One region of the Allosaccharopolyspora coralli genome, then DNA from elsewhere that is predicted to be linked to it. Evidence: riboswitches for the same ligand, from Rfam matches in the RefSeq annotation. Region 1 holds a riboswitch; each other region holds the start of a gene.
What was found. A riboswitch is a leader RNA that binds a small molecule or an ion and turns the genes downstream of it on or off. The one in region 1 is predicted to bind glycine.
Positions count from the first base shown of each region.

Region 2: another riboswitch for glycine. It lies ahead of gcvP (aminomethyl-transferring glycine dehydrogenase); the one in region 1 lies ahead of gcvH (glycine cleavage system protein GcvH).
Region 3: another riboswitch for glycine. It lies ahead of gcvT (glycine cleavage system aminomethyltransferase GcvT); the one in region 1 lies ahead of gcvH (glycine cleavage system protein GcvH).

Region 1 covers NZ_CP045929.1:3,951,604-3,958,591, reverse strand. The annotation lists gene GIY23_RS18450 (ABC transporter permease) at 1-331, opposite strand, end outside; gene GIY23_RS18445 (ABC transporter ATP-binding protein) at 331-1,374, opposite strand; gene GIY23_RS18440 (hypothetical protein) at 1,517-2,110, opposite strand; gene ald (alanine dehydrogenase) at 2,620-3,735, shown strand; glycine riboswitch at 3,956-4,052, shown strand; gene gcvH (glycine cleavage system protein GcvH) at 4,205-4,579, shown strand; gene GIY23_RS18425 (L-serine ammonia-lyase) at 4,608-5,963, shown strand; gene GIY23_RS18420 (alpha-amylase family glycosyl hydrolase) at 6,062-6,988, shown strand, end outside.
Region 2 covers NZ_CP045929.1:2,165,983-2,172,970, forward strand. The annotation lists gene garA (glycogen accumulation regulator GarA) at 1-134, shown strand, start outside; gene GIY23_RS10270 (bifunctional nuclease family protein) at 464-940, shown strand; gene GIY23_RS10275 (MerR family transcriptional regulator) at 1,535-2,101, shown strand; glycine riboswitch at 2,129-2,224, shown strand; gene gcvP (aminomethyl-transferring glycine dehydrogenase) at 2,397-5,288, shown strand; gene GIY23_RS10285 (HesB/YadR/YfhF-family protein) at 5,385-5,669, shown strand; gene GIY23_RS10290 (3-methyladenine DNA glycosylase) at 6,318-6,988, opposite strand, start outside.
Region 3 covers NZ_CP045929.1:3,400,138-3,407,125, forward strand. The annotation lists gene GIY23_RS15900 (hypothetical protein) at 1-310, shown strand, start outside; gene GIY23_RS15905 (hypothetical protein) at 458-805, opposite strand; gene GIY23_RS15910 (acyl-CoA dehydrogenase family protein) at 878-2,056, opposite strand; gene fabG (3-oxoacyl-ACP reductase FabG) at 2,143-2,910, opposite strand; gene GIY23_RS15920 (long-chain-fatty-acid--CoA ligase) at 2,960-4,525, opposite strand; gene GIY23_RS15925 (TetR/AcrR family transcriptional regulator) at 4,827-5,465, shown strand; glycine riboswitch at 5,567-5,675, shown strand; gene gcvT (glycine cleavage system aminomethyltransferase GcvT) at 5,891-6,988, shown strand, end outside.

The DNA.
Region 1 (6,988 bases):
TCGCGTAGGAGATGAGCTTGGCACCCATGACGGCGCCACGGGGATTCCCGGTGAGATACGTCGTGGTGATGTTCTTGTTGTTGTGCTCGGAGGAGTACGACAACGCGCCGAACAGCACCGCGAACACGGTGCAGAAGTTCGTCGACATCGACACCGTGAGCAGCCCCAGCGGCAGGGGCTGGCCGACGCTGTCCTGGATCTCCTGGACGGCGCCGAGCGCGGTACCGGCCCAGGAGGCGAAGAAGCTCAGAATCGCGACCGGGATGAGCATCCCCCACCACACACCGGTGGTGAAGATCTTGCGGAACTCGGCCTTGACCAGCGGCCCCATCAGGCACCCCCTCCGAGGCCGGCGTGTCCACCGTGGTTCGGTCGTCCTTGATCGGGTGGTTGCTGCGGCGGTGCGTACGGGTCGGGCTGCCCCGGCCCGCCGGGTGAGCCCCACTGCGCGCCGTTCGTCGGTGCCGCCGCGTGGTACTGCCCGCGGGTCAGCTGGAAGAAAAGCTGCTCAAGATCGACGTGTTCGTCCCGCATCCCGTACAGCGCGACGCCGCTGTCGAGGGCGAGGTCGGCGACCGTGCGGGAGTCGGTGTCGTACACCGCGAGTTGCCCGTCCTGCTCGTACTCGACGCGATATCCCCGCTGTTGCAGTGCCGTGACGAGCGCCGCCGGGTCGGAGGCCTGAACGAGCACGCGGGTGCGTTGCTCGGCGCGTATCCGTTCCAGGTCGCCGTTGTAGACGCACCGGCCCTGGCTGACGATCACGACGTCGTCGACGGTGTGTTCCATTTCGCGCAACAGGTGACTGGACACGAGCACCGTGCGGCCGGTGGCCGCGAAGGACCGAAGGAACCCGCGCAACCAGGCGATGCCTTCCGGGTCGAGACCGTTGGAGGGTTCGTCGAGGACCAGCACCTGCGGGTCACCGAGCAGTGCGGTCGCCAGCGACAGGCGCTGTCGCATGCCGAGTGAGTACCCACCCACCCGGCGCCTGCCCGCGCTGCTCAGGCCGACGAGGTCCAACGCCCGCTCGACCTGCTCGTCGGGCACGTTCATCGCGGCCGCGTAGCAGCGAAGGTGGTTGCGTGCGGTGCGACTGCCGTGAAAGCTCTGCGCTTCGAGCACCGCGCCCACGACCGTGGCTGGGTTGCTCAGTTGCTGGAACGGCACGCCGTTGATCGTTGCGTGCCCCGCTGTCGGGGTGACCAGGCCGAGGATCATGCGCAGGGTGGTCGTCTTGCCCGAGCCGTTCGGCCCGAGGAATCCGGTCACCACACCGGGCTCGACCGTGAAGCTGAGGTCCTGCACCGCGTCGACTTGGCCGAACGACTTGCTGAGGCCGTGTACCGCGATGCGACCGCTGCGGTCGTGCAAAACCCGTCCTCCCGAATGGCGTCACGTTCGCCCGGCGTCACGATCCGGGCGTGTCCATCGTGCCTCATCGCTCATACGGGTGGACGAACTGGTGCGGGTCGACAGGCTGGTGCGGGAGCAGTTCAGGCACGCGATGCCGACGTCAGCGGGCCGTCCTGTCAACCACACCTGCCCGGTGGATCCGCGTGTGATCGGTTTCGAGATGTCCGCCCATCGGTGGCTGCGGCCGGGCCCGGCCAGTGGCGAGGTCGGGGAGCTCGAACTCGTCGGTGTCCCATTCGCTCGGCCCCTCGTCCCCGGACCGGACGATCATCTCGGCCACGACCGGGCCGGTGTGCTCGGTGTGGTGGCGGGTCGGCCCTGCATGAGCCCGGCGTGTGCGGAACCGGCTGCGGCGGGCCCGGTTCGCCTGGTCGGAGTGGTCGCCGACGAGGTAGCGGTAGGCGGTAGTCCAGACCGAGCACGGCCAGCGGCGGCCGCGGAAAGCGCCGGGGCAGGCGTGGCAGCGTCCCTCAGCGTCCGGGCGGTGTTCGTCGAGCAGCCTGCGGAACCCTTCGGACAGTCGGTAGAGCTCGGTGCGGGCGAGTGGGATCAGCGTGTCGGCTCCTGCCGTAACGGCGCCGTCCAGCGTGTCGAGCCGGCCGAGGACGTCGCGTCGCCAGTGGTCGTGCTGGTGTTCGGTGCCTGCGTCCGGCTCGTGGTCAGGGGTTTCGGCGGTGGAGGCTGTCCGGTCCATGTCGTGCTCTCCCGGGGTCGTGAGCCGACGTATTCGACGGGGGCGGTTTAACCGTGCTCGCCACCAATTCGGGTGGCGTTCGTCCGCACTGCGAGTGGTCATCGGCGCGTGCCCCGCGCGACTGCACAACCACGGAGTGAAGGTCACCGTTTCGAGTGACGCTGGTGTATGAACTCCGCCCTGGGAAATTCCCCGTTCGGGGCCCAGGGGGCGTCGGCAAACACGCGGTCGTGTCCTACACTGGGGTTGGCGGCGTGCTCCCGGTGACCCCCAGGCTGGTCGAGCGCGCCGCCCTTTCTTCGCTTCATCCGTGTCGTCGTCCAGCGTGGCCGCATACGCCGCGCGATTTGTGCTCACGCACAACGCAACGGGTCGAGGTCGTCCTGTGGGCACGATGCGTCGCCGCTCCCGGCAGCGGATCGTGGTGCGCAACACATCTGAACGCCCAGGAGGCGTCCCGGACGAGGAACGCGCACCACAGTGCGCGAGGACGACGAGAGGACTTCGCCGTGAAGATCGCAGTGCCCCGCGAGATCAAGAATCACGAGTACCGGGTGGCGTGCACACCAGCGGGGGCGTACGAGTTCGTCAGCCGCGGCCACGAGGTCTTCGTCGAGACCGGAGCCGGGACGGGCTCGGCGATTCCCGACGAGGACTACCTGGCCGCGGGGGCGAAGATCCTGCCATCGGCCGACGAGGTCTGGGCCGAAGGCCAGCTCGTGCTCAAGGTCAAGGAACCGATCGCCGAGGAGTACCCGCGGCTGCGGCGCGGCCAGGTGCTGTTCACCTACCTGCACCTGGCCGCCGAGGCAGAACTGACTCGGGCACTGCTCGCCTCCGGAGCCACCGCCATCGCCTACGAAACGGTCCAGACCCCCGGCGGCGGGCTACCCCTGCTGGCGCCGATGAGCGAGGTCGCAGGCAGGCTCTCCGCGCAGGTCGGCGCGTATTCGCTGATGAGCCCCACCGGAGGCCGGGGCGTGCTGCCCGGCGGAGTGCCCGGCGTGCCGCCGGCCCGTGTCGTGGTCATCGGCGGCGGAGTCGCCGGGCTCAACGCGGCGAGTATCGCGCTGGGCATGGGTGCCGACGTGGAGGTGCTGGACACCAACGTCGACAAGCTTCGCGACATCGACCGCGACTACCGCGGCCAGATGCGCACCATCGCCTCCAACCGCTACACCCTCGAACAGGCCGTGACCTCCGCCGACATGGTCATCGGCGCCGTGCTCATCCCCGGCGCGCGAGCCCCGAAGCTCGTCTCCAACCAACTCGTCTCGCAGATGCGTTCCGGCAGCGTGCTCGTCGACATCGCCATCGACCAGGGCGGCTGCTTCGCCGACTCCCGGCCCACCACGCACGACGCGCCGACCTACACCGTGCACGAGTCGGTGTTCTACTGCGTGGCCAACATGCCCGGTGCCGTGCCCAGCACGTCGACCCACGCCCTCACCAACGTCACGCTGCCGTACGCACTCCGCATCGCCGACGAAGGCTGGCGCGACGCCTGCCGCGCCGACGACGCGCTCGCCGAGGGCCTCAACACCCACGAGGGATACCTCACCAACGCCGCCGTCGCCGAGGCCCACAACCTCTCCCACACCGAGGTCACCCACGCCCTCGCCTGAGATGACAGTAAGGGAACTTTCCTGTCACTGGTGACAGGAAAGTTCCCTTACTGTCACCGGCGACGAACCTCAGGCGAAGAGGGATGCGAGGGGACGGGGCGCGGTCGGCGGAGGAGCCGCGTCGGAGGCGAGTGGCCGGTGCTCGAGACGAGCCGCCCGTTGACAGCGCGAACGGCCCGATTATCGTTGCTTCTCGAACAGACAACCGCACACCGGCCGTCGACACCGAACGGGAGAGACCCCGCGACCAGCTCGTGGGGCGCCGAAGGAGCAAGACTCCCCGCACACTCTCAGGCACCCATGACCGTTCGGCCGAGGCAACTCTGGAAAGCGTGCCCGGCGCGCACCCACGGTGAAAGCCGCCTCGTGCGGTGAATCTCTCAGGTTCCGCAACAGAGGGGGAGGCACGGGACGCGGAGCGTCCGTGCCCGCTGCAACGAGTGCGACCCCTCGACGGACGGAGCCTGCCATGTCTCTTCCCACCACCCTGAGCTACACCGAGGAACACGAGTGGCTGGAGGACCGCGGCGACGTGGTCCGGGTCGGTGTGACCCCGTACGCGGCCGAGTCCCTCGGCGACATCGTCTACGTCCAGCTGCCCGACGTCGGCGACACGGTGAAGGCCGGAGAGTCCTGCGGCGAACTCGAGTCGACGAAGTCCGTCAGCGACCTGTACGCACCGGCCACCGGTGAGGTCGTCGCCGTCAACGAGGCGGTCGCCGACGAGCCGGGCCTGGTCAACGCCGAACCGTTCGGTGCGGGGTGGCTGTTGGAGCTTCGCGTCGAGCAGCCCGGCACGGTGCTGACAGCGCAGCAGTACGCCGAACTCACGGGCACCAGCTGACCCGCCTCGCGAGGGGAGGTACCGATCAATGGCGATCAGTGTCTTCGACTTGTTCTCGGTGGGCATCGGCCCGTCGAGTTCACACACTGTGGGACCGATGCGTGTGGCACGGATGTTCGTGTCGCGGTTGCAAGAGTCGGGGCGGCTGCACGACGTCGCCCGAGTGAAATCCGAACTGTTCGGATCGCTGGGTGCGACCGGCCACGGCCACGGCAGCCCGAAAGCCGTCCTGGTCGGGCTGGAAGGTCACGCACCGGAATCGGTGGACCCTCGGGCTGTGGAACCCCGGGTCGAGGAGATCCGGGCCACGAACCGGCTCCGGCTGGGTGGCGAGCACGAGATTCGCTACTCGGTGGACCGGGATCTCGTGATGCACCGGCGCAAATCGCTTCCGTTGCACCCCAACGGAATGCGGTTCGTGGCCCAGGACAAGACCGGTGAGGCGCTGCTGTCGGCGACCTACTACTCGGTGGGTGGTGGGTTCGTCGTCGACGACGACGCGTCGGGCGCGGACCGCATCAAGGAGGACGAGACGCCGGTGGCGCACCCGTTCTCCACAGGGGACGGTCTGCTGGAACAAGCTCAGCGCACCGGTTCGTCGATCAGTGAACTCATGCTGGCCAACGAGGCGTCGTGGCGGGACGAGGAGACGACCCGGCGCGGGCTGGTCCACATCTGGGACGTCATGCAGGAGTGCGTGCACAACGGCTGCACGGCCGACGGGGTGCTGCCCGGTGGTCTGAAGGTGCAGCGCCGCGCGGCCGACCTGCGGGCGAGTCTCACCGACACCGATGACGCGATGGAGTGGGTGACGCTCTACGCGTTGGCGGTCAACGAGGAGAACGCCGCAGGCGGTCGGGTCGTCACCGCGCCCACCAACGGGGCCGCGGGCATCGTTCCCGCCGTGCTGCACTACTACGCGCGGTGTGTGCCCGGTGCGGACGAGAACGGGATCGTGCGCTTCCTGCTGGCGGCGGGTGCGATCGGCGTGCTGTTCAAGGAGAACGCGTCGATCTCCGGGGCCGAGGTCGGGTGTCAGGGTGAGGTCGGCTCGGCCTGCTCGATGGCCGCGGCGGGTCTCACCGAGGTGCTCGGCGGCACTCCCGCACAGGTGGAGAACGCCGCCGAGATCGCGATGGAGCACAATCTCGGGCTCACCTGCGACCCCATCGGGGGACTGGTGCAGATCCCGTGTATCGAACGCAACGCGGTCGCGTCGGTCAAGGCGATCACGGCCGCCCGCATGGCGTTGCGCGGCAACGGTTCGCATTTCGTGTCGCTCGACAAGGTCATCAAGACGATGCGCGACACCGGCCGGGACATGAAGGTCAAGTACAAGGAGACCGCGCGCGGCGGACTCGCCGTCAACGTCATCGAGTGCTGACGGGCGGGTGTGGCGGGCCACGTTCGCCACACCCACCCGAACACGATGGCCGCACGTCGCCTGCCCGGTCCGGCGACCGCCGGGTATCTTCGGCTGCCATGCGCGCCGTTACCGAATTTCCCCGGTCGCCGGGCGGGTGCGCGTACTGGTGGAACCGGGCCGTGTACTACCAGGTCAACGTGCGCGGCTTCGTCGACTCCGACGGTGACGGCGTGGGCGACATCAACGGTCTGCGCAGCCACCTCGGCTATCTGGAGTTGCTCGGGGTGGACGCGGTGTGGATGACGTACGTGTTCGATCGCACCGTCACCGGCGAAGGCAGTGAACTCGACCCGCTGGCGGGTGACCTGCCGTCGTTGGACCGGCTGGTCGACGAAGCGCACACGGCGGGTCTGCGCTTGGTGCTGGACCTCGCCTTCGGCCGCTCGGTGCTGAACGGCCCGGACTCGGCGCGCGTGATCGCCGACGGCGTGTCCTTTTGGCTGGACCGGGGCATGGACGGGATACGCCTCGGGGCCGCGCCGCGGTCGGCCGAGGCGATCGACGACGACCTCCACCGGATGCTGGAACTGGCGCTCCCGGTTTTCGACGACTATCCGGACGCGGTGCTCGCGGCCCTGCTCGACGAGCGCTGGTACCGCGACCCGCAGGTGCGGCCTCCGATGCATCTCGGGGTCGACATGCGATTCGGTCTGGCGGACTTCGACGCCGTGCAGGTGCGGCGAGTCGCCGACTCGGTCCTGGCCCGTCCCGGTCACGGGTTGTGCCCCTCGTGGTCACTGGGTCGCGCGGACCGCTTGCTGCCGACGACCCGCTTCGGCGGGGGCGTGCTCGGACGGCAGCGTGCTCGGGCAGCTGCGCTGGTGCTCATGGCGCTGCCGGGGTCGATCGGGTTCGACTACGGCGAGGAACTGGGATTGCCGAACGCCGAGACCATCCGGAACTCGGCCGTACGACCGCCGATGCTCTGGGAGGGAACCGAGCCCCCGTTCGGTTTCTCCGCCGCGCCCGGGCCGTGGGATCCG
Region 2 (6,988 bases), 1.8 Mb from region 1:
GCAGCCTCAACGGCACGTACGTCAACCGCGAGCCGGTGGACACCTCGGTGCTCGCCAACGGTGACGAGGTGCAGATCGGCAAGTTCCGGCTGGTGTTCCTCACCGGACCCCTGGAAGGTGGCCAGGGCCGCTGAGGCAGACGATCCGGCAACGGGGCGGCATCGTACGGTGCCGCCCCGTTGTCCATTCGTCGGTGGCCGGTTTGCCCTGTGTGGCCGCCGAAATCCCCGGCTGCGGTGCCGTCGGTGAACCCGCGTTGACGCGGGATGGGCCGGTGTATCGTGCTGGGTACTGCTCGAACGTGGAGTGGCGCGCGTTTCGGTCTGTGACGGGCGGGAACGGTGCGAGAGAACGGGTCCGATGGTGGGCGTGTCCGCGGCGTCGCGGGTAGCGTCGACGTCGTCGGTGCGCGACCCTCGACGAGGAAGTCACGCTTCGGCGCGCTGGAGGAGGCGATGTGACGATGAGCAGCGAGATGCGCGTCGTCGGCGTGCGAGTGGAACTACCAGCCAACCAGCCGATCCTGCTGCTGCGCGAGAACGAGGGTGAGCGGTACCTGCCGATCTGGATCGGATCGGTGGAGGCGACCGCCATCGCCCTCGAACAGCAGGGTGTGCGGCCTGCGCGGCCGTTGACCCACGACCTGCTCAAGGACGTCGTCGGCGCTCTCGGACGCGACCTGGAACAGGTGCGCATCACCGACCTGCAGGAAGGCACTTTCTTCGCCGAACTCGTCTTCGACGGCGACGTACGGGTCTCCGCCCGTCCGAGCGACTCGGTGGCGCTGGCGCTGCGGGTCGGGGTGCCGATTCACGCCGACGAGTCGGTGCTCGACGAGGCGGGCCTGATCATCCCGGACGAGCAGGAGGACGAGGTCGAGAAGTTCCGCGAGTTCCTCGACTCGGTCTCCCCGGAGGATTTCCGCGGCGCGGACACCTGACCTGTGCACACACGCACACACGCGCGGTCCCCGGTGCCTTCGAGGCGCCGGGGACCGCTGCATTCGGGCGGGGGCACTCGGACGGCTCTTGAGAGGGCTTCTGGGGACTTGGGTGGGTGGACCGATACCGCCGCCAGCCACGAGGTGAGAACCCGCAGGTGGCCGGCCTGCGTAGACGGGCGGGACTCGTCGGCGGCACCGTGGCTGACCATAGCCTCGAGCCGCCCACCGCCAAGTAAGGGCGTCTGGAAACTGGCATTTGTGCCCGTAGGGCACGCCTCACAAGTGACCAGCCGCGGCAAAGTGGGACGCTCCCGCGTCTTCGATGTCGGCGATCCCGCAGCCGGCCGCGAGCTGAGGTTCCGCCACGGAACCACCTACGCAGATCACTCCGCGCACCCTCTTGCCGCGCTTCGAGCGGTGCAGGGCCCGCACGTGCCCGCGCGTCGCGTTGACCGGTGGTGACGGCAGGCCTACCGTCGAGCTATCGCGAATCTCGCTGGTGTGATTCTTCGTCGGCGGATCTCGTGGACCCGGGGACGCCCGTCCCGGGCCCAGCGTCGCCGGCGTGGTGCCGGTCGAGGGGAGGCAGGCGTGGTCGAGCGAGCGCCCGGCGAGCAGGCCGGCGTGGAACAGGGAACGTTGTTCCCCGACGCGTCGCTGCCGGACGAACTGGTCGGGTATCGGGGTCCCGCAGCCTGTCAGATCGCGGGAATCACCTATCGGCAGCTGGACTACTGGGCGCGGACGAAGCTGGTGAAGCCGACGATCCGGGTCGCCTCCGGCTCGGGGTCGCAGCGGCTGTACTCGTTCAAGGACATCCTGGTCCTCAAGGTCGTCAAGCGGCTGCTGGACACGGGTGTCTCATTGCACAACATCCGGGTGGCGGTCGACCACCTGCGCAACCGCGGGGTCGAGGACCTCGCGCGCATCACCCTGTTCAGCGACGGCACGACTGTCTACGAATGCACCTCCGCCGAGGAGGTCGTGGACCTTCTCCAGGGTGGTCAGGGCGTCTTCGGGATCGCCGTGAGTGGGGCGATGCGGGAGATCAGCGGCACGATCCACGAGTTCCCCGCCGAGCGTGCGGAAGGCGCCGAAGAGGTACCGGCGGTCGACGACGAGCTGTCCCGTCGCCGTCGGGATCGCCAAACCGGCTGATCCATCGGGTATCATTCGCGGCATCGCAGACCCCGTGCGGGAGAGTCCGTGCCCTCGTGGTGCGGCGCCGAAGGAGCAACTCTCCCCGTCAACCTCTCAGGCCAGCTGGACCGCGCGGGCGAGATACCTCTGGAAAGAGGGTCACCACGGGAGTGGTGGCCCCGCCGACGGTGCAAGCCCGGTGTCGGCCGGGTGAAGCTCTCAGGCGTTCGCGTCGCGGACACGGACAGAGGGGGAGACGGCGACCCGGGTGGTCGCCGTGGTCCTCATGCGCCGTGATCTTGGAGGTAGGGCGATGACCGACGTGAATCATGACCATGTCCCGCTGGCCGCGCTGGAGCACGGCACGCCGTTCGCCGACCGGCATGTCGGTCCGGCGCCTGCGGAGCTCGCTCGGATGCTCGACGTCATCGGTGTCGGGTCGTTGGAGGAGCTGGGCGAGCAGGCGTTCCCGAAGGGGATCCGTGAGCAGGACCTGCGGATGGCGCTGCCGGACCCGGCCACCGAGTCGGAGGCTCTGGACGAGCTGCGCGCGCTTGCCGAGCAGTGCACCACCAACGTCGAGATGATCGGTCTGGGTTACCACGGCACGGTCACGCCGCCGGTGATCCGCCGCAACGTCGTGGAAAGCCCCGCCTGGTACACGGCCTACACCCCGTACCAGCCGGAGATTTCGCAGGGCAGGCTGGAAGCGCTGCTGAACTTCCAGACGCTGGTGGCGGACCTCACCGGGGTCGAGGTCTCGAACTCGTCGATGCTGGACGAGTCGACCGCCGCTGCCGAGGGCATGACGCTGGTGCGCCGCGCGGGCAAGGCAAAGTCACCGCGGTTCGTGGTGGACGCCGACGTCCTGCCGCAGACCCTGTCGGTGGTGCAGACGCGTGCGGAACCGTTGGGCATCGAGATCGTCGTGGCGGACCTCAGCGACGGCGTCGACGGCTTGCCGGACGGTGAGTTCTTCGGGGCGTTGCTGTCGTACCCGAACGCCTCGGGCGCGGTGCGGGACCTCGAACCGGTCATCGCGGCGGTGCACGAGCGCGGGGCGAAGGCGGTCGTGGCGGCCGACCTGCTGTCGCTGACGCTGCTGCGGGCTCCCGGTGAAATGGGCGCCGACGTGGTCGTCGGCAACACCCAGCGGTTCGGTGTTCCGATGGGCTTCGGTGGTCCGCACGCGGGCTACATGGCCGTCGCGAAGGGTTTCGAGCGGCAGTTGCCCGGCCGTCTGGTGGGCGTGAGCGTCGACGCCGACGGCGAGCAGGCCTATCGGCTCGCGCTGCAGACCCGTGAGCAGCACATCCGCCGGGAGAAGGCCACGAGCAACATCTGCACCGCGCAGGTGCTGCTGGCGGTCGTCGCCTCGATGTACGCCGTCTACCACGGCCCCGAGGGCCTCAAGGCGATCGCGACGCGCACGCACCGGATGGCCACGGTGCTGGCCGAGGGGCTGCGCCGCGGCGGTGTCGAGGTCGTGCACGACGAGTTCTTCGACACCGTGCTGGCGAACGTTCCCGGCCGGGCCGACGAGGTCGTCCGCGCTGCCCGTGAACGGGGTGTGAACCTGCGCCGCGCCGACGCCGACCACGTCGGCGTGAGCTGCGACGAGACGACGACCCGGGCGCACCTCGCGCTCGTGTGGGGCGCGTTCGGTGTCGAGGCCGACGCGGACGCTGTGGATGGCTCGGTCGACGAGGCCCTGCCTGCGGCCCTGCTGCGGGAGTCCGAGTACCTGACCCACCCGGTGTTCCACCAGCACCGCTCGGAGACGTCGTTGCTGCGCTACCTGCGCAAGCTCTCGGACACCGACGTGGCGTTGGATCGCAGCATGATCCCGCTGGGCTCGTGCACGATGAAGCTCAACGCGACGGCGGAGATGGAACCGATCACCTGGCCGTCGTTCGCCAACCTGCACCCGTTCGCGCCCGCCGAGGACGCGAAGGGCCTGCTGCAGGTCGTCTCCGACCTGGAGTCCTGGCTCGCGGAGATCACCGGGTACGACGCGGTGAGCCTGCAGCCGAACGCGGGCAGCCAGGGTGAGTTCGCCGGTCTGCTGGCGATCCGCGCCTACCACCACAGCCGTGGTGAAGCGGCTCGTGACATCTGCGTCATCCCGTCGAGCGCGCACGGAACGAACGCGGCGAGCGCGGTGATGGCCGGGTTGCGCGTGGTCGTGGTGCGGTGCGACGACGACGGCAACATCGAGATGGACCACTTGCGGGAGGTGCTCGACGCCCACCGCGACGACCTCGCCGCGATCATGGTCACGTACCCGTCCACGCACGGCGTCTACGAGGACACCGTGCAGGACGTGTGCGCGATGGTGCACGAGGCAGGCGGGCAGGTCTACGTCGACGGTGCGAACCTCAACGCGCTCATCGGCCTGGCCCGGATGGGCAAGTTCGGCTCGGATGTCTCGCATCTGAACCTGCACAAGACGTTCTGCATCCCGCACGGCGGCGGCGGTCCCGGCGTCGGCCCGATCGGTGTGCGCGAGCACCTGGCGCCGTTCCTGCCGAACCACCCGTTGCAGCCCGCGGCGGGGCCGGAGACGGGAGTCGGCCCGATCAGTGCGGCGCCGTGGGGCAGCGCGTCGATCCTGCCGATCTCGTGGGCGTACGTGCGCATGATGGGCCCGGAGGGGTTGCGGCGGGCGACGCTGACCGCGGTCGCGGCGGCGAACTACGTGGCCAAGCGGCTCGACGCGCACTTCCCGGTGCTCTACACCGGCGAAGGCGGCTACGTCGCCCACGAGTGCATCCTCGACCTGCGCCAGATCACCAAGGACAGCGGCGTCACGGTGGACGACGTGGCCAAGCGGCTCGCCGACTACGGTCTGCACGCGCCCACGATGTCGTTCCCGGTGGCGGGCACCCTGATGGTGGAACCGACGGAGAGCGAGAACCTCGCCGAACTCGACCGGTTCTGCGAGGCGATGATCGCGATCCGCGCCGAGATCGACAAGGTCACCGCAGGTCAGTGGCCCGTCGACGACAACCCGCTCTGCGACTCGCCGTTCACGACGGCATCGCTGGCTGGGGAGTGGAACCACGCGTACAGCCGGGAGGAGGCCGCGTACCCGCTGGGTCGGTCGATGCCGAAGATCTGGCCCGCGGTGCGTCGCATCGACGGCGCGAAGGGTGACCGCAACCTCGTCTGCTCGTGCCCTCCGCTGGAGGCCTACCAGGCCTGACGTGCGTGCCGACCGGTACGCCCCGGCCGATGCCGGGGTGTACCGAATGCACTACGGTGGGCGACTCCATGTGACCGAACCCGGGAGGAGCACAACATGCTCACCATCAGTGAGAGCGCGGCGGAGGTCATCAAGGTGGTGCTCGCCGGAGGTGAGTCCGGGGAAGACTCGGGCTTGCGCATCGCGGCGACCAGTGTGAACGGCTCGGAAACGGAGCTGCAGGCGTCCGTGGCGCCTGCTCCGGAGGGCGACGACCAGGTCGTCGAGTCGTCCGGGGCGCGGGTGTTCCTGGACCAGCAGGCCGCCTCGGTGCTCGACGACAAGACGCTGGATGCCGAGCGGGACGACAACGGCGAGTTGGGTCTCGCAGTGCGCGAGTGACGCCGTCAGGGGCCGTTGCGCCCCGTCAGGCCGTAAGCGAGGCCCCCCTGGTGCGGTTCGAGCCGCCCAGGGGCCTCGTCGCGTCTCGGGCCGCAGTTCCCGCTCGGTGCGCCTGCCGGGTACCCAGGCGTCTTAGCGTAGATCCATGGGTGGAGGCGAGTGGTTCGCCTGGACAGCCTCGACGAGCGGACTGTCGTCATCCGAGTGGTGGCCCCTCGGAGCGCGTATCGACCTCGGCCGACGAGACGTGGAGCTGCTGGCGCTGCCCGGACTCCGTCGGGTTGCTCGACCGCGGACGAGGTTCCGTGTTGGTCGGGGACATGCTCTACCACGCACCGAGCGTGACCGACGGTCTGATCCTGGCCGGGGCGATCCCGTCGGCCAGCGTGCCCGACTATGTGCGCAGCGCGCTGCGGCTCCGCTCGATCCGCGACGGCGAGCGCATCCTGTCCGGTCACTTCAGACCCGAGGTCGGTCCGAGGAGGGTCGACGAACTCGTCGGTGCTCTGGAGGGAGCCCTCGACTCACGCTGGGCAAGGCACGATAACCGGCGCGCACCCCTGTTCGCGCCTTACCGGGTGTGGCGAGACGACCCTGATCGCAGGCAAACGAGCACGACGCCGAGCCGAACACGGGGCCGAGCCGTGATCACTCCGCGCGAGCGGGTTCGCAGTTCAGGAGTGTCCGGCACACTTCCGAGAGCCGCTTCCGCAGGACTGCGGACTCGTCGGCGAACTCCCGCTGCGCCCGGACGTAGTCGGCTCGCCCCTCGGATGTCTCGATCGCCACCGGCGCATAGCCGAGCGCGGTCAGGTCGTACGGGCTGGCGCGCATGTCCAGTTCCCGGACGCGCGCGGCGAGGTCGAAACAGTCCGCGACCAACTCCGCGGGCACGTACGGGTCGAGCTTGTAACTCCACTTGAACAGATCCATGTTCGCGTGCAGGCAGCCTGGCTGTTCCATGCGGACCTGGTCGGTGCGGGCGGGCTGGTGGTGGTTCAGCGGCCGTGCGTCCTCGGTGAAGAACCGGAACGCGTCGTGGTGGGTGCAGCGAACCGGCATCGATTCCACGACCTCGTCGGTGCCGTCGTGCCCGAGGCGCAGCGGCCACCCCGCGTGGCGCACGTCGTCCGGCCCGGTGCGATACAGCATCGCCCACTCGTGCAGGCCGAAACAGCCCAACTTCGCCGTCCGGGACGCGGTGGCCTCCAACAGCGTGAGCACGAACTCTGCGGTGTCCCGGCGCTTCGCGGGCGGCTCGTCCGAGACGACACCGTCCGGGCACCGGGTGAAGCCTGTTCGCCGCAGGAACTCGTCAC
Region 3 (6,988 bases), 550 kb from region 1:
GCTACTCGCCAGCTTCGCTGCCCATGCCACCACTCTGACGGAAGCATTCGCACAGTCACCCCTGGAAGCGTTGTTGTTCACCAAGTTCGAACAACTCTGGGTCAAAGACCGCAGTCTTGCCGAACAGTTCGTCACCGAACTCCCAGCAGCACTGGCCGCCGCACGCGCGGCGGGACGGAATCGGCACGTCGCGCTGGTCGACCTGTCGAGCCCCACGGCGGACGCGGTACTCGACCATCTGCGCTGGACCACGACCGGGACCGAGCCATCCGCACCGATCCCGGTCTTCCACTACCCACCGTCCGCATGACTTCCGGCGCGAACAGAGCTGCGCCGCGCTTGCGCTTCCCCAGCCGCCCCCAGCCGCTCACCTCCCGCCGCAACTTCGGAGCGAACGGCACTTTCGCCTCATGAGATGAGGCGAAAGTGCCGTTCGCTCCGACGACAGACGCTGGAGTCAGGACTGGGACGTGCCCGGGTTGTCGCGGCGGGGCTGCTGGTCACCGAGGCCTTGGAAGTCGCTCGGGTTCGCCGAGCCCGTGCTCTGCGAGCCGCTACCCTGCGAGCCGGTGGGCCCGGAGCTCGTGCCGCCGGACTGCTGACCGCCCAAGCCGCGGAAGTCGTTCGGGTCCGCGGAGCTGGTGGTGCCCGAACTCGACCCGCCCGAGCCGCCGAGGACCTTGTTCTTCAGGTCGTCGATCTTCTGCTTGTTCTTCGGATCCTGCGCCATCTGCTTGGCCTTGCGGATGGCCATCTGGCCCTGCGGGCTACTCGCGAAACGCATGACCTTCCTGAACAGCGACATCGTGGCTCCAGTTCCGATCCGGGGTCTACACCACCAGGGTACCGGCACCCACCACCCCGCGAGCCCGTGTCCTCAGCCGAGGGACCCGCTGACCGAGGCGTGGCCCTTGAGCAGGTTGCGGGAGATGGTGCGACGCTGGATTTCGTCGGTGCCCTCGAAGATCCGCAGCAGGCGCAGGTCCCGGTACCAGCGCTCCAGCGGGAACTCCTTGGTGTATCCCATGCCACCGTGGATCTGCAGCATGCGGTCCACGATCTCGTTCGCCCGGACACCGCCGTGCAGCTTCGCGATCGACTGGGCGTGGCGCGAGTCCATGCCCTGGTCGCGCTGCCACGCGGCCTGCAGCACGAGCCACCGCAGTGCCTCGATCTCCACCGCCGAGTCCGCGATCATCCACTGGATCGCCTGCCGGTCGGCGATCGGCGCACCGAACGTACTGCGGTTCTTGGCGTAGTCCATGCTCATCTCGACCATGCGCTCGCAGTTGCCCAGCGCCCGGGCGGGCAGCAGGTACCGGCCGCTGCCGATCCACTGCATCGCGAGCCGGAACCCCCCGCCGAGCTCGCCGAGGATGTTCTCCTCCGGCACCCGGACGCTCTCGAAGATCAATGCGGCCGGCTGGCGCTCCCGCTCGCCCATGATCTCGATCGGCTCGGACTTCCAGCCCATGTCGCGGTCCACCAGGAAGCAGGTCACACCCCCGTCGGCGCCCTTGTCCTTGTCGGTCACCGCGAACACCATCGTGAAGTCCGCGTCGATCCCGCCGGTGATGAACGTCTTCTCACCGTCGATGACCCACTCCGAGCCTTCCTTGCGCGCCGTGGTCCGGAGTTCCTTCGCGTCCGAACCCGCACCCGGCTCGGTGATCGCGAAGCAGGACTTGCGCTCACCGGCGATGGTCGGCAGCAGGTAACGCTGCTTCTGCTCCTCGTTGGCGTAGTAGAGGATGTTGTCCGCACCGCCACCGAAGCTGAACGGCACGAACGTCCGGCCCAGCTCGATCTCGATGAGCGCGGCCATCACCGCGGGCAGCTCCATACCGCCGTACTCCTCCGGGGTCTGCACGCCCCAGAACCCGGCCGCGCGCGCCTTCTCGCGCAACGCGTTCTTCTCCTCCGAGGTGATTCCTTCCTCACCGCGGCGCTCGCGGCGCAGTACCTCGTTCTCCATCGGCACCAGCTCGCGGGTGACGAAGTTGCGTACCCAGTCGCGGATGTCGCGCTCGGTCTCGGACAGGGAGAAGTCGACCATGATGCCTTCTTTCGAACAGGACGGGAATCGCGAGATGAGGAGTCCGAAGTGGACGGCCGTGTGCGGCCACGGCCGTCCACTCGCCGTCAGCCGAGCTTGCGCCCGCCGTCGACGTAGAACGTCTGACCGGTGATGAACGACGAGTTCTCACTGCTGAGGAACTCGACCGTGTTCGCGATGTCGGCGGGATTGCCGACCCGGCGCACCGGCGTGTCCTTCGCGGTCATGTCCTGCATGTCCTGGAAGTCCACGCCGATCCGCTCCGCCGTGGCGGCCGTCATGTCCGTGACGATGAATCCGGGGGCGATGGCGTTGACGTTGACGCCGAACGGCCCGAGCTCGATCGCCAGCGTCCGGGTGAAGCCCTGCACCCCGGCCTTGGCCGTGGAGTAGTTGGCCTGACCCCGATTGCCGAGAGCGGACACGCTGGAGAGGTTCACGATCTTGCCCCAGCGCTGCTCGACCATGTGCTTCTGCGCGGCCTTGCTGCACAGGAACGCGCCCCGCAGGTGCACGCCCATCACCAGGTCCCAGTCCGTCTCGGACATCTTGAACAGCATGTTGTCCCGGGTGACGCCCGCATTGTTGACGAGGACACCGACCGGCCCGAGCTCGGCGGCGATCCGCGCGAACGCGGCGTCCACAGAGGACGAGTCGGTCACGTCCGCGCCGACAGCCAGCGCCTTGCCGCCCGCGTCGGTGATCCGGGAGACCGCATCGGCGCCGGCGGATTCGTCGATGTCGACGAGTGCGACCGCCGCACCCGACGCGGCCAGCTTCTCCGCCACTGCGGCACCGATCCCGCGGGCCGCACCGGTGACGACCGCGACCCGGCCGCTCAGTTCCTCGCTCATGCTCGGCACTTCCTCACTTCCGTGATCCGAGGTCGGCCCGACGCCGACCTCACTGCTGGGAGATCGTCTCGCGCAGCTCCCGCTTGAGGACCTTGTGACTCGGCCCCAGCGGCAGTTCCGGCAGGAAGACGATCTTGCGCGGGTACTTGTGGTGCGCGGTCTTCTCCGCTGCCCACCCGATGATTCCCTTGGCGAGGGTCTCGTCGGCCTCGTCCAGCGAGCAGGAGGGCACCACCACGGCACACACCTCCTCGCCCCGCCCCGTGTCCGGGACACCGAGCACGGCGACCTGCGAGACGGACGGATGCCGCACGAGCAGCTCCTCGACCTCACGCGGGTAGATGTTGTAGCCGTTGCGGATGATCAGATCCTTCTTGCGGTCCACGATGGACAGGAATCCGTCCGCGTCCTTGCGGCCGATGTCGCCGGTGCGGAACCAGCCGTCGACGAGCACCGCCTCGGTGGCCTCGCGGTCGCCGAGGTATCCGGCGAAGACGTTGTGGCCCCGCACCACGATCTCGCCGAGCTCACCGGTGGGCACGAGCTCGATGCGGTCCTCGCGGTCCTGGTCGGCGACCTCGACGTCGATGCCCCACAGCGAGTGCCCGACGGTGCCGGGCCGGGTCCCGTGCAGCGGCTGGTTGACCGTCGCCGTAGGCGAGGTCTCGGAGAGCCCGTAGCCCTCGTAGATCCGGGCGCCGAACCGGGACTCGAAGTTCTCCAGGACGGCGACCGGCAGCGCCGCACCACCGGAGATGCACAGCCGCAGCGACGACAGGTCGGCTCCCTCGGGCGCGGCCTCCAGCATCCGGATGTACATCGTCGGCACGCCGTTGATCTGGGTGATGCCGTGTTCGCGGATCAGGTCGATCGCGGCGGCCGGGTCGAACTGCGGCTGCAACACCAACGTCGCCGAGGCGCGGAACGTGGTGTTCAGCGAGACCGTCTGCCCGAAGACGTGGAACAGCGGGAGGCAGCCGAGGATCCGGTCCTCGTGCCGGGTGTCGTTCGCGTCGAAGGCGTTGACCGTCGCGTTGAGCACCAGGTTCAGGTGGGTGAGCACCGCGCCCTTGGGGCGCCCGGTGGTCCCGCTGGTGTAGAAGACGACGGCGGGATCATCGGGCACGCGGGTGACGTGGTTGGCGATCGGGTCGGCCGCGGCCGCGAGCTCGGTCAGCGACGGCTCGTCGGCGGTGGTCGGACCCACGGTGACCACCGGCACGCCCACGCGCTTGGCCGAGTCCCGCGCGAGCGCGAGCTGCGAGGTGTGCGAGACGACGAGTTTCGCCCCGGCGTCCCTGATGAGATAGGCGGCTTCGTCGGGCACGAGCAGCAGCGGCACCGGCAGCACCACGGCACCGGCCGCGATGATCGCGTAGTAGGACCGCACGAAGTCGATGACGTTCGGGGCGACGAGAGCGACCCGATCGCCGGGGCCCACCCCTTGCTGCTGCAGGGCGGCGGCGTGCTTGCGCACCTGCTCCCACAACTCGCGGTAGGTGATGGTCTCCTCGCCCTCGACGACGGCCACCCGGGCCGGGTGGCGCCGGGCGGGCTCGGCGAGTACCGAGGCGAGCGAGAGGGTCGCACCGAGGGTCGGCTCTGCTGTGGTCATGCGGGGGCCTCCTGTCGAGGTCTCTGCGCCCACTCCGGGCGCCGAGGTACGGACGAGAACCGTGGGCATCGGGAGGTCCGCCACCACCGGGGAGCGGCCGAAGGAATGGACACCAGTAACTAACGCCGTTAGTTTTATGGCAGCCTACGACCGTTCCGACACAGCACGCAAGGGTCACACCTCCACGGAGCCCGACCGGTTCAACGTCCACCGGTCACCCGAGGTGACGGGCGGTGCGCCCCGGATCACAGCAGGCAGTGGGCCACACCTGTGCACGTCCGACCCACGACAGGAGACCACCGTGCCGAGACCGACGAATCCGCTGCTGTCCCCGGAGAGCATCCGGGGCAGCGCGCTCGACCTCATCGACATTCACGGCCTCGAAGCGGTCTCCATGCGCAAGATCGCCGACCACCTCGGTGTCCGGGCCGCGTCGTTGTACAACCACGTCTCCACCAAGGACGAGCTGCTGCACCAGATCGCCAACGAGATCATGGACCGCGTCGACACCTCCGGCTTCGACCACGGCTGGGAGGACGGGCTGCGGACCTGGGCGCGCTCGTACCGCGCCGCGCTGGCCGAGCATCCGAACCTGGTGCCGTTCGTCGCCTCGGGGCCCGCTCGCCGCGACGTCGCACTGCAGCGCGCCGACGCCGTGCACGGCGGACTCACCCACCACGGGTGGCCGCAGCGTTACGCCACGATGATCGGCGCCTCGACCAAGTACCTCGTGGTCGGTGCCGCGATGGGGTCGTTCTCCCGGGGCTTCGTCGACGAGCCCGACGTCTACGACGGAAAGTTCCCGCACCTCAACCAGGCACACCGGCTGGCACGACACGCCGCGGAGATCGACCACGACAGCTTCGAACTCGCACTGTCCGCACTGGTCGACGGCCTGCTCACGGTCTACGAACAGGTGGCCGAGCCGCCCGAGCGGTGACCGTGACGGCCGCGTGGATCACGCTGCCCTCCGGTTGACTCCGTACCCAGCGCTTCCGTAGCGTCATCGGCCGAGCCAACGACAACAGAACACCGCGCCCACGACGTCGAGCGGGAGAGACCCCACCCGGTGTGCCTCGCACCCGGACCGGGGCGCCGAAGGAGCAATCCTCCCTCCAAACTCTCAGGCCACAGACACCGCTCGGTACCAGGCGAACGGAGAAAAGCAGGAGCGCCCGCTCCTCGCCCACGGTGCAAGCCGCCTCGCGCGGTGAAACTCTCAGGCCAATGACTCCGGGGAGACGGTCTCACCAGCGCAAACACCCGCGCCCGTGTTCGTGCCGACGCCCCGGATAGGCTGACCTCCGCATGTGAGCGGCCCGGAGCAACGACACGACCGGCGCCACGAGGAGGAGTCGCACAGCCATGACCTCGCCCCGCCAGACCCCCTTGCACGAGGTGCACGAGCAGCTCGGCGCGACGATGACGGAGTTCGCGGGCTGGACGATGCCACTGCGCTACTCCGGCGACATCGCCGAACACAACGCCGTGCGCACCACCGCGGGCCTGTTCGACCTCACGCACATGGGCGAGATCCGGATCACCGGCCCGCAGGCGGCCGCCGCGCTGGACTACGCGCTGCTCACCAACGCCACCGCGATCACCCCGGGCCGCGCGCGGTACACCATGATCTGCAACGCCGAGGGCGGCGTGCTCGACGACCTCATCGTCTACCGGCTCGCCGAGCAGGAGTTCCTCATCGTCGCCAACGCGGCGAACGCGGCGGTCGTCTCCGCCGAGGTCGCCGACCGGGTCGAGGGCTTCGACGCCACCCACGAGGACGTCTCGAACGACTACGCGCTGCTGGCCGTGCAGGGGCCGAAGGCCGTCGAGATCCTCGCGCCGCTGACCGACACCAACCTCGACGAGGTCAAGTACTTCGCCGGCTACCCGAGCACCGTGGCGGGCAAGCCGGTGCTGCTGGCCCGCACCGGCTACACGGGTGAGGACGGTTTCGAGCTGTTCACCGCGCCGGAGGACGCCACCACCGTGTGGCAGGCGCTGACCGAGCAGGGCGCCCCGGCGGGCCTGCAGCCCGCCGGCCTGTCGTGCCGCGACACGCTCCGGCTCGAAGCCGCGATGCCGCTCTACGGCCACGAGCTCTCCGCCGACCTGACCCCGTTCCACGCCAACCTGGGACGGGTGGTCAAGCTCGACAAGGAGTCCGATTTCGTGGGTAAGGCGCCGCTGGCGAAGGTCGCCGAGCAGCCCACCGACCGCACCCTGGTCGGCCTGCGCAGTGACCAGCGCCGCGCACCCCGTGCCGGCTACCGGGTGCTGGCGGCCGACGACACCGAGATCGGTGAGATCACCAGCGGTGCGCCGTCGCCGACCCTGGGACACCCCATCGCCATGGCCTACGTCGACCGCGCGCACAGCGAGCCGGGCACCGCCCTGCAGGTCGACATCCGCGGCAAGAACGTCGACGTGGAGGTCGTTGCCACGCCGTTCTACCGCCGTTCC